DNA from 3 places in the Rhizobium sp. PAMB 3174 genome. Region 3 is predicted to be linked to each of the others. Evidence: predicted binding sites of a transcription regulator. Region 3 holds the regulator's gene; each other region holds the start of a gene.
What was found. The regulator LexA, encoded in region 3, represses DNA repair genes until DNA is damaged. The targets are predictions, from matches to a motif close to TGTTCNNNNTGTGTTCNG.
Positions count from the first base shown of each region.

Region 1 (4,761 bases), 110 kb from region 3:
ACGCAGCCGTCGATCACTTCGCCGAGATTGTGCGGCGGGATGTTGGTCGCCATGCCGACGGCGATGCCGCCCGCGCCATTGACCAGCAGGTTCGGGAACTTGGCGGGAACGACAACGGGCTCCGACAGGGTGCCGTCGTAGTTTTCGCGGAAGTCGACCGTTTCCTTGTCGAGATCGTCGAGGAGCGAATGGGCGGCCTTCTGCAGGCGGCACTCGGTGTAGCGTTCGGCTGCCGGCGGGTCGCCGTCGATCGAGCCGAAATTGCCCTGCCCGTCGATCAGCGGCAGCCGCAACGACCAGTCCTGCGCCATACGGGCCAGCGCATCGTAGATCGCCGAATTGCCGTGCGGATGGTATTTACCCATCACGTCACCGGTCACGCGGGCGCATTTGACGTATTTCTTGTTCCAGTCGACGCCGAGTTCGGACATGCCAAAAAGGATGCGCCGGTGCACTGGCTTCAGTCCGTCGCGGACGTCGGGAAGCGCGCGGCTCACGATCACGCTCATTGCGTAGTCGAGATAAGACCGCTGCATTTCCTCCATGATGGAAATCGGCTCGATGCCGGGCGGGTTAGACCCGCTGCCAGGTGTGCTATGTTCGGTCAAAACGGTTCACGTTCTCATTGTCAGAATCACTATCCGGGTTATATCGGAAAGCGTTCGGGGGTGCCAATTTGAAGCCGGGTTTTGAACAGGCTTTTGGCCTGCAGTAAGGCATTGGCATGCCCCTTTGCAAGTCTTGGCCGCCAAACACCGGCCGCCGCTCTAGGCATCTGCCGCCCACCGGGCTAAAACGGAACGGAAAAGGGGCAAGGCGGGCGCATGGCAACGACGGATTTTCTCATCAATTCGATCACCACGCTGCTGGTGACCACGGATCCGCCCGGCCTGGCGCCGATCTTTCTCGGTATGACGGCCGGAATGTCGACCAGCCAGCGCCGGCAGGTCGCGCTGCGCGGCGTCATCATCGCTTTCTTCATTCTTGCCTTTTTCGCAATCGCCGGGGCCACGGTACTGACCCAGCTCGGCATTTCCATGGGTGCATTCCGGGTGGCGGGCGGACTGCTCCTGTTCTGGATCGCCTTCGAGATGATTTTCGAGAAGCGCCAGCAGCGGCATGAAAACACCAAGGAAGTGGCGTTGACCAAGGACCAGATCCACGACCTCGCCGCCTTCCCGCTCGGCATTCCGCTGATTGCCGGCCCGGGCGCCATATCGGCGACGATCCTTTTGTCGGGATCGCTGGATGGCCCTGTTCAAAAGGCCGGCCTCGTGACGGTCATCGCCTTCTGTCTGGCGATCATGCTGGTGGTGCTGATGGTGGCCGAACGGCTGGACCGCTTCCTCGGCATGACAGGCCGGGCGATCCTCACCCGGCTCCTGGGCGTGCTGCTGGCCGCCCTCTCCGTCCAGTTCGTGATAGACGGCGTCAAATCGGCCTTCGCCTGACGCCGTCTGTCTGTCGATCCAAATCGTTCTCAGAACGGGATGTCGTCGTCGAGATCGCGCGAGAAACCGCCGCCGGAGGGTGCCGCAGCGCCGCCGCCGCGCGACGGGGATGCCGGAGCCGGCGAGCCGTAATCGCCGCCGTAGTCACCACCATAGCCTTCGTCACGGCCACCGCGTGCGCCGCCGCCGTCACCACGGCCGCCAAGCATCGTCAGGTTGCCGTTGAAGCCTTGCAGCACGACTTCCGTCGTGTAGCGTTCCTGGCCGCTCTGGTCGGTCCACTTGCGGGTCTGCAACTGGCCTTCGATGTAAACGGTCGAGCCCTTCTTCAGGTACTGCTCGGCCACCTTGCACAGGCCTTCGTTGAAGATGACCACGGAGTGCCATTCGGTCTTTTCCCGACGCTCGCCGCTGTTGCGGTCGCGCCAGCTTTCCGATGTCGCGATCCTCAGATTGGCGATCGGTCGGCCATCCTGCGTACGGCGGATTTCCGGGTCCGCGCCCAGATTGCCGATCAAAATCACTTTGTTGACGCTGCCTGCCATACTCTTCACCTCGATTGCCGCCGAAACGGCTTCCATTCCGTAAAAACTTGCGCCACTCTAAAGGAAAGCGCCGAGGCGCGCTTGCCCCGAGGGCGAAATCCACAGCTTTCCCCATGTGGAATTTTGTTCTTTTTTTGTTCTATTAAATATGTATGATCCTGTCAACTGAATCGATTTTTGCGGCAATTGCGGCGTCCGCTTCTCGACAGGCGGCGTAGTAACATTACATAGGGGCGGAATTCCAATCCGGATTATGTGAATATGAGCGAGTTGAAGACGATATCCATTCGCGGCGCGCGCGAACACAATCTGAAGGGCGTCGATCTTGATCTTCCCCGCAATTCCCTGATCGTGATGACGGGCCTCTCGGGCTCCGGCAAGTCTTCGCTTGCCTTCGACACGATCTATGCCGAGGGCCAGCGACGCTACGTGGAAAGCCTTTCCGCCTATGCGCGGCAGTTCCTGGAAATGATGCAGAAACCGGACGTCGACCAGATCGAAGGCCTGTCGCCGGCAATCTCCATCGAGCAGAAGACGACATCGCGCAATCCGCGGTCCACGGTCGGCACGGTCACCGAGATCTATGACTACATGCGCCTCCTGTTTGCCCGTGTCGGCGTGCCCTATTCGCCGGCCACCGGCCTGCCGATCGAGAGCCAGACGGTCAGCCAGATGGTCGACCGGGTGCTGGCCTTCGAGGAAGGCACGCGACTTTATATATTGGCGCCGATGGTGCGCGGCCGGAAGGGCGAGTACAAGAAGGAACTCGCGGAGCTCATGAAGAAGGGCTTCCAGCGCGTCAAGATCGACGGCCAGTTCTACGAGATCGCCGACGCCCCTGCCCTCGACAAGAAGTACAAGCACGATATCGACGTGGTGGTCGACCGCATCGTCGTACGTCCCGACATGGCCGCCCGCCTTGCCGACAGCATCGAGACCTGCCTGACGCTTGCCGATGGCCTCGCCGTCGCCGAATTCGCCGACAAGCCGTTGCCGCCGGAGGAAACCTCTGCCGGCGGCTCCGCCAACAAGTCGCTGAACGAGACGCATGAGCGCGTGCTGTTTTCGGAAAAATTCGCCTGCCCGGTTTCCGGCTTCACGATTTCCGAGATCGAGCCGCGGCTGTTTTCCTTCAACAATCCGGCCGGCGCCTGCCCGACCTGCGACGGTCTCGGATCGCAGCAGAAGATCGACGAGAACCTTATCGTTCCGGAGCCGGACCGCACGCTGCGCGACGGTGCGATCGCCCCCTGGGCGAAATCGAGCTCACCTTATTACAACCAGACCCTGGAGGCGCTGGGGAGGACCTTCGGCTTCAAGCTCGGCGACCGCTGGAGCGCGCTGAGCGCTGCGGCCCAGAAGGCGATCCTCAAGGGAACCGACGAGAAGATCGAGTTTCACTATGCCGACGGCGCCCGGTCCTACAAGACGGTCAAGACCTTTGAGGGCATCGTGCCGAACCTCGAACGCCGCTGGAAGGAAACCGACAGTGCCTGGGCGCGCGAGGAAATCGAGCGCTACATGTCGGCCGCCCCCTGCCCGGCCTGCAACGGCTTTCGCCTGAAGCCCGAGGCGCTGGCGGTGAAGATCCGCAAGCTGCATATCGGCGAAGTCACCGAGATGTCGATCAAGATCGCGCGCGACTGGTTCGACGAACTGCCAACCCATCTCTCCGACAAACAGAACGAGATCGCGCTCCGCATCCTCAAGGAGATCCGTGAGCGGCTGCGGTTCCTGAACGACGTCGGCCTTGAATATCTGAGCCTGTCGCGCAATTCCGGCACGCTGTCGGGCGGCGAAAGCCAGCGCATCCGCCTCGCCTCGCAGATCGGCTCCGGCCTCACGGGCGTGCTCTACGTGCTGGACGAGCCGTCGATCGGCCTGCACCAGCGCGACAACGACCGCCTCCTGGCGACGCTCAAGCATCTGCGCGACATCGGCAATACGGTGATCGTCGTCGAGCATGACGAGGATGCGATCCTGACAGCCGACTACGTGGTCGATATCGGCCCGGCCGCCGGCATTCACGGTGGCGAGGTCGTGGCCGAGGGAACGCCTGGCGACATCATGGCGAACCCCAAGTCGCTCACCGGCAAGTATCTCTCCGGCGAAATGGGCGTGCCGGTGCCTTCCGAACGGCGCAAGCCGAAGAAAAAGAAGGAGATCACCGTCGTCGGCGCGCGCGGCAACAATCTGAAGAACGTCACCGCCTCGATCCCTCTCGGCGTCTTCACGGCCGTGACCGGCGTGTCCGGCGGCGGCAAGTCGACCTTCCTCATCGAGACACTCTACAAGTCGGCAGCCCGCCGTATCATGGGCGCGCGTGAGCACCCGGCCGACCACGACCGCATCGACGGTTTCGAATATATCGACAAGGTGATCGATATCGACCAGTCGCCGATCGGCCGCACGCCGCGCTCCAACCCGGCGACCTATACCGGCGCATTCACGCCGATCCGCGACTGGTTCGCCGGATTGCCGGAAGCCAAGGCGCGCGGCTATCAGCCCGGCCGCTTCTCGTTCAACGTCAAGGGCGGCCGCTGTGAAGCCTGCCAGGGCGACGGCGTCATCAAGATCGAAATGCACTTCCTGCCGGATGTCTACGTCACTTGCGACGTCTGCCACGGCAAGCGCTACAACCGAGAAACGCTGGACGTGACCTTCAAGGGCAAGTCGATTTCCGACGTGCTCGACATGACGGTCGAGGAAGGCGTCGAGTTCTTCTCTGCCGTGCCGGCGGTGCGCGACAAGCTGCAGGCGCTGTT
Region 1 is NZ_CM128608.1:1,623,522-1,628,282, reverse strand. It holds gene gyrA (DNA gyrase subunit A) at 1-608, opposite strand, end outside; gene ACU5AY_RS07710 (MarC family protein) at 825-1,451, shown strand; gene ACU5AY_RS07705 (single-stranded DNA-binding protein) at 1,481-1,996, opposite strand; gene uvrA (excinuclease ABC subunit UvrA) at 2,258-4,761, shown strand, end outside.
Region 1: the regulator LexA is predicted to act here: its motif matches at 2,121-2,138, upstream of uvrA (excinuclease ABC subunit UvrA).

Region 2 (4,761 bases), 340 kb from region 3:
GTATCGGTCACCGTGATTGCAAAATCTTCGCCTGCGATGACGCCCGTGTCGCCCATCTGGCCGCCGGATTCACCGTAGAACGGCGTCTGGTTGACGACGACCTGGATTTCCTCGCCCGACTTCGCCTCATTGACGGCAGCGCCATCGCGGACGATCGCCTGGATTACGCCTTCGGCAGTCTCGGTGTCATAACCGAGGAATTCGGTCGCACCGAACTTTTCCTTAAGCTCGAACCAGATGGTCTCGGTTGCCTTGTCGCCGGAGCCGGACCAGCTGGCGCGAGCCTCGGCCTTCTGGCGCTCCATGGCGTCGGTAAAGCCGGCGAGATCGACGCCGATGCCGCGGGCGCGCAACGCGTCCTGCGTCAGGTCCAGCGGGAAACCGTAGGTGTCGTAGAGCTTGAATGCGGTTTCGCCGTCCAGCATGCCGCCCTTGGAAAGGTCGGTCGTCGCGTCGTTGAGCAGCACAAGGCCGCGCTCGAGCGTCTTGCGGAAGCGCGTCTCCTCGAGCTTCAGCGTCTCCGAAATCAGCGCTTCGGCGCGCACCAGTTCCGGATAGGCGCGGCCCATCTCCTGAACCAGCGTCGGCAGCAGCCGCCACATCAGCGGATCACGCGAACCGAGCAGTTCGGCATGGCGCATGGCGCGACGCATGATGCGGCGCAGCACGTAGCCACGGCCTTCGTTCGACGGCAGTACGCCGTCGGCGATCAGGAAGGCGGCCGAACGCAGGTGATCGGCAATGACCCGGTGGCTCGCCCGCTTGTCGCCCTCGGCCTTGACGCCGGTCGCTTCTTCGGACGCCGCAATCAGGGCCCGGAACAGATCGATGTCATAATTGTCGTGCTTGCCCTGCAGGAGTGCGGCGATACGCTCAAGCCCCATGCCGGTGTCGATCGACGGGCGCGGCAGTTCGAGGCGCTCTTCCTTCGTCACCTGCTCGTACTGCATGAAGACGAGGTTCCAGATCTCGATGAAGCGATCACCGTCCTCTTCCGGGGAACCGGGCGGCCCGCCCCAGATGTGATCGCCGTGATCGTAGAAGATTTCCGAACAGGGGCCGCACGGGCCGGTATCGCCCATCGCCCAGAAATTGTCGCTGGTCGGGATGCGGATGATCTTTTCGTCCGGCAGGCCGGCGATCTTCTTCCACAGATCGAAGGCCTCGTCATCGGTATGGTAGACGGTCACCATCAGCCGGTTGCGGTCGATGCCGAATTCCTTGGTGATCAGGTTCCAGGCAAGCTCGATAGCGCGATCCTTGAAATAGTCGCCAAAGGAGAAGTTGCCGAGCATCTCGAAGAACGTATGGTGGCGCGCAGTGTAGCCGACATTGTCGAGGTCGTTGTGCTTTCCGCCGGCGCGCACGCATTTCTGCGCGGTCACGGCCGTCGAATAGGGACGGCTTTCCAGCCCCGTGAAGACGTTCTTGAACTGCACCATGCCTGCATTGGTGAACATCAGCGTCGGATCGTTGCGCGGCACGAGCGGGCTGGAGGCAACCACCTCGTGTCCGTTCGTCTTGAAATAGTCGAGGAATGTCGACCGGATGTCGTTCACGCCGCTCATGCTTGACCCTTCACTGCCGCCCGCCGTCCGGCGGATTATTCAACAAAACCACTGGCTTTTATCCAACGCCCCCATGACTGTCCAGAACAAACGGAAACGGCTGCACATCCCCTTGATGTGCAGCCGTTAAAGCCATCGATCCCGGGGCTCACCCCGTCCGGATCGTCAGCGGACCGGCGAACGATTGCCAGCCAGGTCGCGTATCTATCTCAGCCCTCGGCGGCGGCGTCGCCGTCGTCCTCGTCACCGCCCTTGTCCAGGAACTGCTCGGCGATCAGGCCGGCATTCTGGCGCAGCGCCATTTCGATTTCGGCCATCGTATCGGGATTGTCGCGCAAGAACTGCTTGGCATTCTCACGCCCCTGACCGAGACGCTGGCTGTTATAGGAGAACCAGGCGCCGGACTTCTCGACGATGCCCGCCTTGACGCCGAGATCGACCAGTTCGCCGGTCTTCGAAACGCCTTCGCCATACATGATGTCGAACTCGACCTGCTTGAAGGGCGGCGCCATCTTGTTCTTGACGACCTTGACGCGCGTCTGGTTGCCGACAACTTCGTCGCGGTCCTTGACGGAACCGATCCGGCGGATGTCGAGTCGAACCGACGCATAAAACTTGAGCGCGTTGCCGCCGGTCGTTGTTTCCGGCGAGCCGAACATGACGCCGATCTTCATGCGGATCTGGTTGATGAAGATGACCATGCAGTTCGAACGCGAGATCGAGGCGGTCAGCTTGCGCAGCGCCTGGCTCATCAGGCGGGCCTGCAGGCCCGGCAGGCTATCGCCCATTTCGCCTTCGATTTCGGCGCGCGGCGTCAGCGCGGCGACCGAGTCGATGACGAGAACGTCAAGCGCGCCGGAACGCACCAGCGTATCGGTGATTTCCAGCGCCTGTTCGCCGGTGTCCGGCTGTGAGATCAGAAGGTTCTGAAGATCGACGCCAAGCTTGCGGGCATAGATGGGATCGAGCGCATGCTCGGCGTCGATGAAGCCGCAAATGCCGCCCTTCTTCTGGGCTTCCGCGATCGTCTGCAGCGCCAAGGTCGTCTTGCCGGAGCTTTCCGGTCCGAAAATCTCGATGATGCGTCCCTTCGGCAGACCACCGACGCCGAGCGCGATGTCGAGCCCGAGCGAGCCGGTCGGAATGGTTTCGATTTCGACGACGTTTTCATTGGAACCGAGCTTCATGATCGATCCCTTGCCGAACGACCGTTCGATCTGGGAAAGTGCAGCTTCCAGTGCCTTGCTTTTATCCACGGATTTGTCCTCTACGAGCCGCAAAGAATTTTGTGCCATTTGATCCACCTTTAGGTTATTGAAGCCGCACAGGCAATGAAGCCGTCGATAACGAATATGTACACATTTTGTTCTCGTTTCGCAAGACCCTTGCAAGCCGATGAAAGAAAATAACAATATGACATTTGTTCTCTTTTCGTTTTCGGGTGTGGAAACAAGAGCTTGCCGCATGAGGCTCCGCGCCTCCCAAAGCCCTGTTTTGTCCGAATCGCGCTCATCAGGCAGGCTCCCATGACCAAGAAAATCCTCGTTATCGGCGGCGCCCATATCGACCGGCGGGCGCGCATTTCGACTGCGACGGTGCCCGGCGCGTCCAATCCCGGCCGGTGGTTCACCGAACCCGGCGGTGGCGGCTTCAATGCCGCGCAGAATCTCGCCCGGCTGGGCCACGCCGTCACGCTCGTCTCGCCGCGTGGCGGCGATCAGGCCGGCGACATGGTCGCGGACGCAGCCGAGCGGGCCGGCATCGACGACCGCCCCTTGACCTTTCTTGACAGGCAGACGCCGAGCTACACCGCGATCCTGGAGAAGGACGGCAATCTGGTGATCGGCATCGCCGACATGGAGCTCTATGCCCTCTTCTCGCCGCGCCGCCTTGCCATGCGCCAGATCCGGGACGCGATCGAAACGGCCGACCTCATCCTGACCGACGGCAACATGCCCGCCGAGACGATCACCGCGCTCGCGGACGTGGCGGCGAAACGCGGCATCCCGCTTGCCGCGATCGCCATCTCGCCGGCCAAGGTCGTCCGCTTCCGTTCCGCGCTGCCGCACCTCCACCTCCTCTTCATGAATGAGGCCGAGGCGGAAGCCGTCGCGGGATCAAGGCCGCAAGAGCCGGCCGGTTGGCCGGAGCTGCTGCGCCGGCAGGGATTGCGCGGCGCAGTCGTCACCCGCGGCAGGGGCGATGTCGTCGCCTTCCAGGACGAGACAGTCGCATTGCTCACGCCTCCGGTGCTCGCGGAAATAGCCGATGTCACCGGCGCCGGCGACGCCTTCGCCTCCGGCGTGATCGCGGCGACCCTCGACGGCGAGAGATTGCCTCAGGCATTGCGCGCCGGTGCGGCCGCGGCCACGATCACCCTGCAATCGCCTCTGGCCGCAGCCGAAAATCTCGGCCGTGCCACGCTCGACGCCACCTTGGCGCTTGTACCCGAACCCCGCCTTCTGGCATGAACAAGAAAACAAGTCTGATGGATCCGATTATGACCACACCCGCCCACAATTTCCCGATCACCTACTCGAAGGAAGTCGCCGACGCCAAGGCGCAGGGCCTGCCGATCGTCGCGCTCGAATCGACCATCATCACCCATGGCATGCCCTATCCGGGCAACCTGCAGATGGCGCGCAGCGTCGAGGCGATCATCCGCGCCGAGGGCGCGGTTCCGGCAACGATCGCGGTCGTCGCCGGCAAGCTGCATGTCGGCCTGGAAGACACGGAACTCGAAGCGCTGTCGCAGACGAGCGGCGCCATGAAGGTCTCGCGCGCCGACATCGCGTTTGCCATGTCGGAACGGCGCACCGGCGCCACCACGGTCGCGGCCACCATGATCGCTGCAGCCCGGGCCGGTATCCGCGTCTTTGCGACCGGTGGCATCGGCGGCGTGCATCGCGGCGCGGAGCTCAACTTCGACATCTCCGCCGACCTCGAGGAACTGGCCCGCACGGCGGTCATCGTCGTCTGCGCCGGCGCCAAGGCGATCCTCGACATTCCGAAGACGCTCGAAGTCCTCGAAACCCGCGGCGTGCCGGTCGTCACCTACGGCTCGCATGAATTCCCGGCCTTCTGGTCGCGCTCATCCGGCCTGCCGAGCCCGCTGATGCTGAACAGCCCCGAGGCGATCGCCCATTTCCAGAAGACCCGTGAAGCCATGGTTCTCGGCGGCGGCATGCTGATT
Region 2 is NZ_CM128608.1:1,388,745-1,393,505, reverse strand. It holds gene alaS (alanine--tRNA ligase) at 1-1,568, opposite strand, end outside; gene recA (recombinase RecA) at 1,778-2,863, opposite strand; gene ACU5AY_RS06550 (carbohydrate kinase family protein) at 3,095-4,039, shown strand; gene ACU5AY_RS06545 (pseudouridine-5'-phosphate glycosidase) at 4,069-4,761, shown strand, end outside.
Region 2: the regulator LexA is predicted to act here: its motif matches at 2,990-3,007, upstream of recA (recombinase RecA).

Region 3 (4,761 bases):
CCTACAGGCTGGCCAAGCGGCTGACGGGCGACGATGAGATCGCCCTGTTCTCGCTCGCCATGCTCGCCGGCAATTTCGTCTTCCTGCGCTCCGCCGTCACGGCGATTCCCGACATTCCGCTGACGCTGTTCATGCTCATCGCCCTTTACGGCTTTGCCGGCCTGCTCTTCGCCGGCGAAGAAGACAGATGGGACGCCTGGCTTGCCTATGGCGGAACGGCGATGGCGATCCTGACGAAGGGCATTCCGGCGCTGGCGCCACCGGCCTGCGTCTTCGGTCTGATCGTCCTCTTTCCCTCGTGCCGCGTTCATTTTCGCCGGCTGATCGCCCCGCTGCCGATTCTCTTCTCCATGGCTCTCGCCGGCTGGTGGTTCGTCTACCAGGTGCTGCGGTCGAGCTCGGCGCTCGACAACCAGTTCGTCGGCGATCAGGTGCGCACCAAGCTGGAATTCTCGGTTTTCGCGGTGTTCGACTCCGTCGGTCTCAGCCTTGCCGGCCTGCTGGCGCCCGTGATCGGCTGGCTTTTCGTGATTGCGGCGACCGCGATCGCTACGCGCAAAGTGCCGGGCTTCCGGCAGCTCGGCGCGTCGGCCCTGCTGCTTGCAGGCTGGATTGCGCTCAACATCGCCATGTTCGCGCCCGCCTTCAAACCGGACCATCGCTACATCATTCCGTCTCTTCCCGCTCTGTCGATCCTGATGGCGGTCGGCCTCGCCTCGCTGGAGCGCGAGACGACATCGCGCTATCTGAGCCTGTTTCTCAAATTCTCGGTGATCGGCCTGGCCCTCACCTTCGCCATCCTCTACGGCGTTTCGGCCCAGCTGCTGAGTGCCAAGGTAACGGTTGCGATCGTGGTTGCCATCGCCCTCGGCCTGTTGCTCGTCTGGCGCATCGCCAATCGCGAGGCCTTCCGGCCCATGGTTCTGGCACTCTCCGCCCTGCCAATGGCGATCCTGCTTGCCATCTATCCCGTCGTCGCCGCCTTCGGCATGCCCGACCTTGGAAAGCCGATTGCCGACAAGGTCGCCCAGCTCGACCTGCCCGCCGACGACATCGTCTTCCTTGGGTCTGACATCGTCGCCTCCGAGGCACGATTGCACAGCGGCGTCGAACGACCTTTCCTGCAGCGACGAAAGCTTGCGGACGTCGAAGCCGGCGATCGCTTCAAGGCCGTCATCACGCTGGAGAAGACGGAAGCCGACCGGCTCGCCGCCGACGGGTACGACGTGACGGCGGTCAGTGGCGGCTGGCGTTCGATCGATCCGGCCGTCCTCATGAAGGCCGTTCTCTCCGGCACGCTCGCCGAGACACGCGCAGCGGAAGCCGAGCGCGCCTACATCGCACTCGATCCGACGCGCTAACGCTCATAGCCGACCGGCGGCAGCAAAAATCGGCAGTTCCTGCGACACCGGGCCCCGCTTTCACGATATTTTAGGCACTTGCGGAACACAGTGGGAACATATAGTGTCCGTTCTGTATTTGTTTCATGATTCTGGAAGGTGCCGATTCATGCTGACGCGAAAGCAACAGGAACTGCTTCTCTTCATTCACGAGCGGATGAAGGAATCCGGCGTTCCGCCATCCTTTGACGAGATGAAGGATGCACTCAATCTCGCGTCCAAGTCCGGCATTCACCGGCTGATCACGGCGCTCGAGGAGCGCGGCTTCATCCGCCGCCTGCCGAACCGGGCGCGTGCGCTGGAAGTCATCAAGCTTCCCGAAGCCTATTCGCCGAGCCTGCAGCCGCGCCGCGGCTTTTCGCCAAGCGTCATCGAAGGCAGCCTCGGCAAGCCGAAGCCCGCGCCCACCCCCAAGGCACCGGAACCGGCGAACGACACCGTCAGCGTCCCGGTCATGGGCCGCATCGCCGCCGGTGTGCCGATCTCCGCCATCCAGAACAACACGCACAGCCTGTCCGTGCCGATGGAAATGCTGGGCTCCGGCGAACACTATGCGCTGGAGGTCAAGGGCGACTCGATGATCGAAGCCGGCATCCTCGATGGCGATACTGTCATCATCAAGAATGTCAGCAGCGCCAATCCGGGCGAGATCGTCGTGGCATTGGTCGACGACGAGGAAGCAACGCTCAAGCGCTTCCGCCGCAAGGGTGCGTCGATTGCACTCGAAGCCGCCAACCCGGCCTATGAGACGCGTATCTTCGCCTCCGATCGGGTCAAGGTTCAGGGCAAGCTCGTCGGCCTCATCCGCCGCTATCACTGACCGGTGACACGCCTGGCTGCGTCCGTATAACGCGGACGTGGAACAAGCGGCCATGTGCCCGTTTCCTGCGTGATCGGGAAGGCGTTTGTCCGCCAGTCGTAGTATCGATGCCGGGTCCAGGGCCGGTCGATTGCGCCGACTGCCGTCCTGGCCTCAAAGCCAATGCCGTCCGATGCCGCATGGAGTTCGATCGATCCGGTTCTTCGCAGCCGTTCCGCCATAAGCAATGTCGCGCCCGAGCGGCACGTGTCGTAGCCGAGGCGGAACGGCACGATGACCACATCGGCGATGTCGCAGGCGGGTCCGGCATAGGCGGGTTTCTCCACCGTCACCACCCGCAATGCGGTTCCGCCCGACGCCGTAACCTGACCGGCGCACCAGGCGGCCTTCCTGCAGTGGAAGCGGGATATCTCCCCATTCAGGGCCTTTTCCATAGCCAGTCGCTCCGCATTCAAGACGGAGGCCGGCAGCCGTGGCTGCTCTCCTCCTTTTTCTGTCTGGTCGGCCGGAACGGGCTCCCCATCCGCCATGTCCGGCCCCTCGCCCTTCGGCATGGCGAGCGCCCGCTGCCATTGTTCGAAGATGAAGGATGGCGGACGACTGCGGTTCGTCTCTAGCCGTCCATCGGCAATGAGGGCCGCCAGCCTGCCGTCCTCGCTGATAATCAGCGCAGGAGACGAGTTTGTCGGTCCGTATGCGATCAGCGCAACCGCCACGGCCATCAGCGGCAGGCCGACATATCTGAGGCGACTGCGCAGCAGGACCAGAAGCAGAAAGCCGGCGACCGAGAGTTCGAAGGCATAGGGCGGCAGGCGTCCGGATGAAACTCCGCTGTCCCAGCCGGCGACCTCTCGGGCCACCGCGATGACGATGTCCAGCCCAACCCCCATGAGGCGCAGCGGCCAATGCTCGAGCCCGAACGGCATGGCGAGGACGGATACCAGGCCGGCCGGCATGACCACGAAGGTGACGACCGGCATGGCGATGAGATTGGCGGCGAAGCCATAGGGCGCGAGGCGGTAGAAATGCTCCAGCGCGAAGATCGCCGTTGCAGTCCCGCCGATCGCCGATGTAAGCGCCAACGCCGAAGCAAACCCGCCGGCTTTCGCGGCAAGGGCGATGATACCGGACCGGCGGCGCGGCGCGCTCCGGTCCACCGATCGCATCCGCCACCATCTATATCCCGCCACAAGCGCCACCGTCGCGGCAAACGACATCTGGAAGCTCGGCCCCATGACGGCGGACGGCGTGACGGCAAGAATGATCAGCGCCGCGAGCGCGACGTTCCTGAGGCTGATCGCCGGCCGGTCGATGAGGACTGCGACCAGCATCAATGCCAGCATGATGAAGGCACGGATCGCCGATACCTGCAATCCGGAAATCAGCAGATAGCCGAATGCCCCGGCCAGGGCGGCGGCAGCGGCCCATTTCTTGACCGGGAAGCGTTGCACGAGGGCCGGGAACAGGGCGAGTGTCGTGCGCAGGCCGGCAAAGAAGAGGCCTGCCGCGAGCGCCATGTGCAGGCCAGAAATGGCGATCACATGCGCCAATCCCGACATGCGCAAGGCTTCCGCCGTCTCATCCGACAGCGCGCGTCTCTGACCGGTGACGATGGCCGAGGCAAACGCCCCGGTATCGCCTGCGAGCGTCGCCCGTATACGGGCGGAAATCGTGTCGCGCAGCATCTCGATCGCAAGACGGGCGCGGTCAAGAAGGGATGCACGCTGCCCCACAGCCACTCTTTCGGGAGAACCGTAGAAGAAGCCGACCGCACCGATCCCCTGATAGTAAGAGAAGAATGCGAAGTTATAGCTGCCCGGCAGGGCCGGACCGGAGGGCGGCGAGAGCCGCGCCTTGCCGCTGATCATTTCGCCGGGCAGCAATGGCTCATGGTCGTTTCGCGCCAGCACGGCCACTCTTTCAGGAGGGCGACGAAGGGCCGGCTCGCTGGTCGCCGAGACATTGATCAGATAGCGCCAGCCGCCATTGTCATCGATTTCGCGGCTCTCGATCCGGCCGGTGATCCGGGTGACGATCGGCGTATCCAGCACGACGGTCCCGGTCCGCCATGTCTCGAAAGCAGCCAGCCCCATGCCGAGCGCCAGAAGCAGCACGGCGATTGCGGCATATCGCATCAGCGGGCGATGATGCCCGGCGGCAACAGCACCCACTAAAGCCACGGCAGCCAACAGGAAAATGGCAGGCGTGGGCGGGTCGTGCGCCAGGCTGAACCAGACGACGGCTCCCAGTCCGAGCAGGACCGGCGAGAAGAGAAAGTCATGACGAAAGCGGCGCTCTTCGGCCAGGGCAAGCCGCAGTTTTCCGTGAAGGTCGCCCAGACGGAACGTGCGATGGCGCCCGGCCCCGCCGCGCTCTGGCGCCGGCAGATCAAGCGGAACCACGCGCTGCGGGTCGCGCGCCAGCGCCCGGTTGCCAAGACGCCTCTTCTCTCCGGCATCGGCCATATGCGGCCCCCGTCAAAGACCACCCTCACCCGGTTGCATTCTGCAATCGCAAGGCGATTTCGACAAACGAAAAATC
Region 3 is NZ_CM128608.1:1,731,607-1,736,367, forward strand. It holds gene ACU5AY_RS08275 (ArnT family glycosyltransferase) at 1-1,361, shown strand, start outside; gene lexA (transcriptional repressor LexA) at 1,510-2,220, shown strand; gene ACU5AY_RS08285 (ComEC/Rec2 family competence protein) at 2,214-4,685, opposite strand.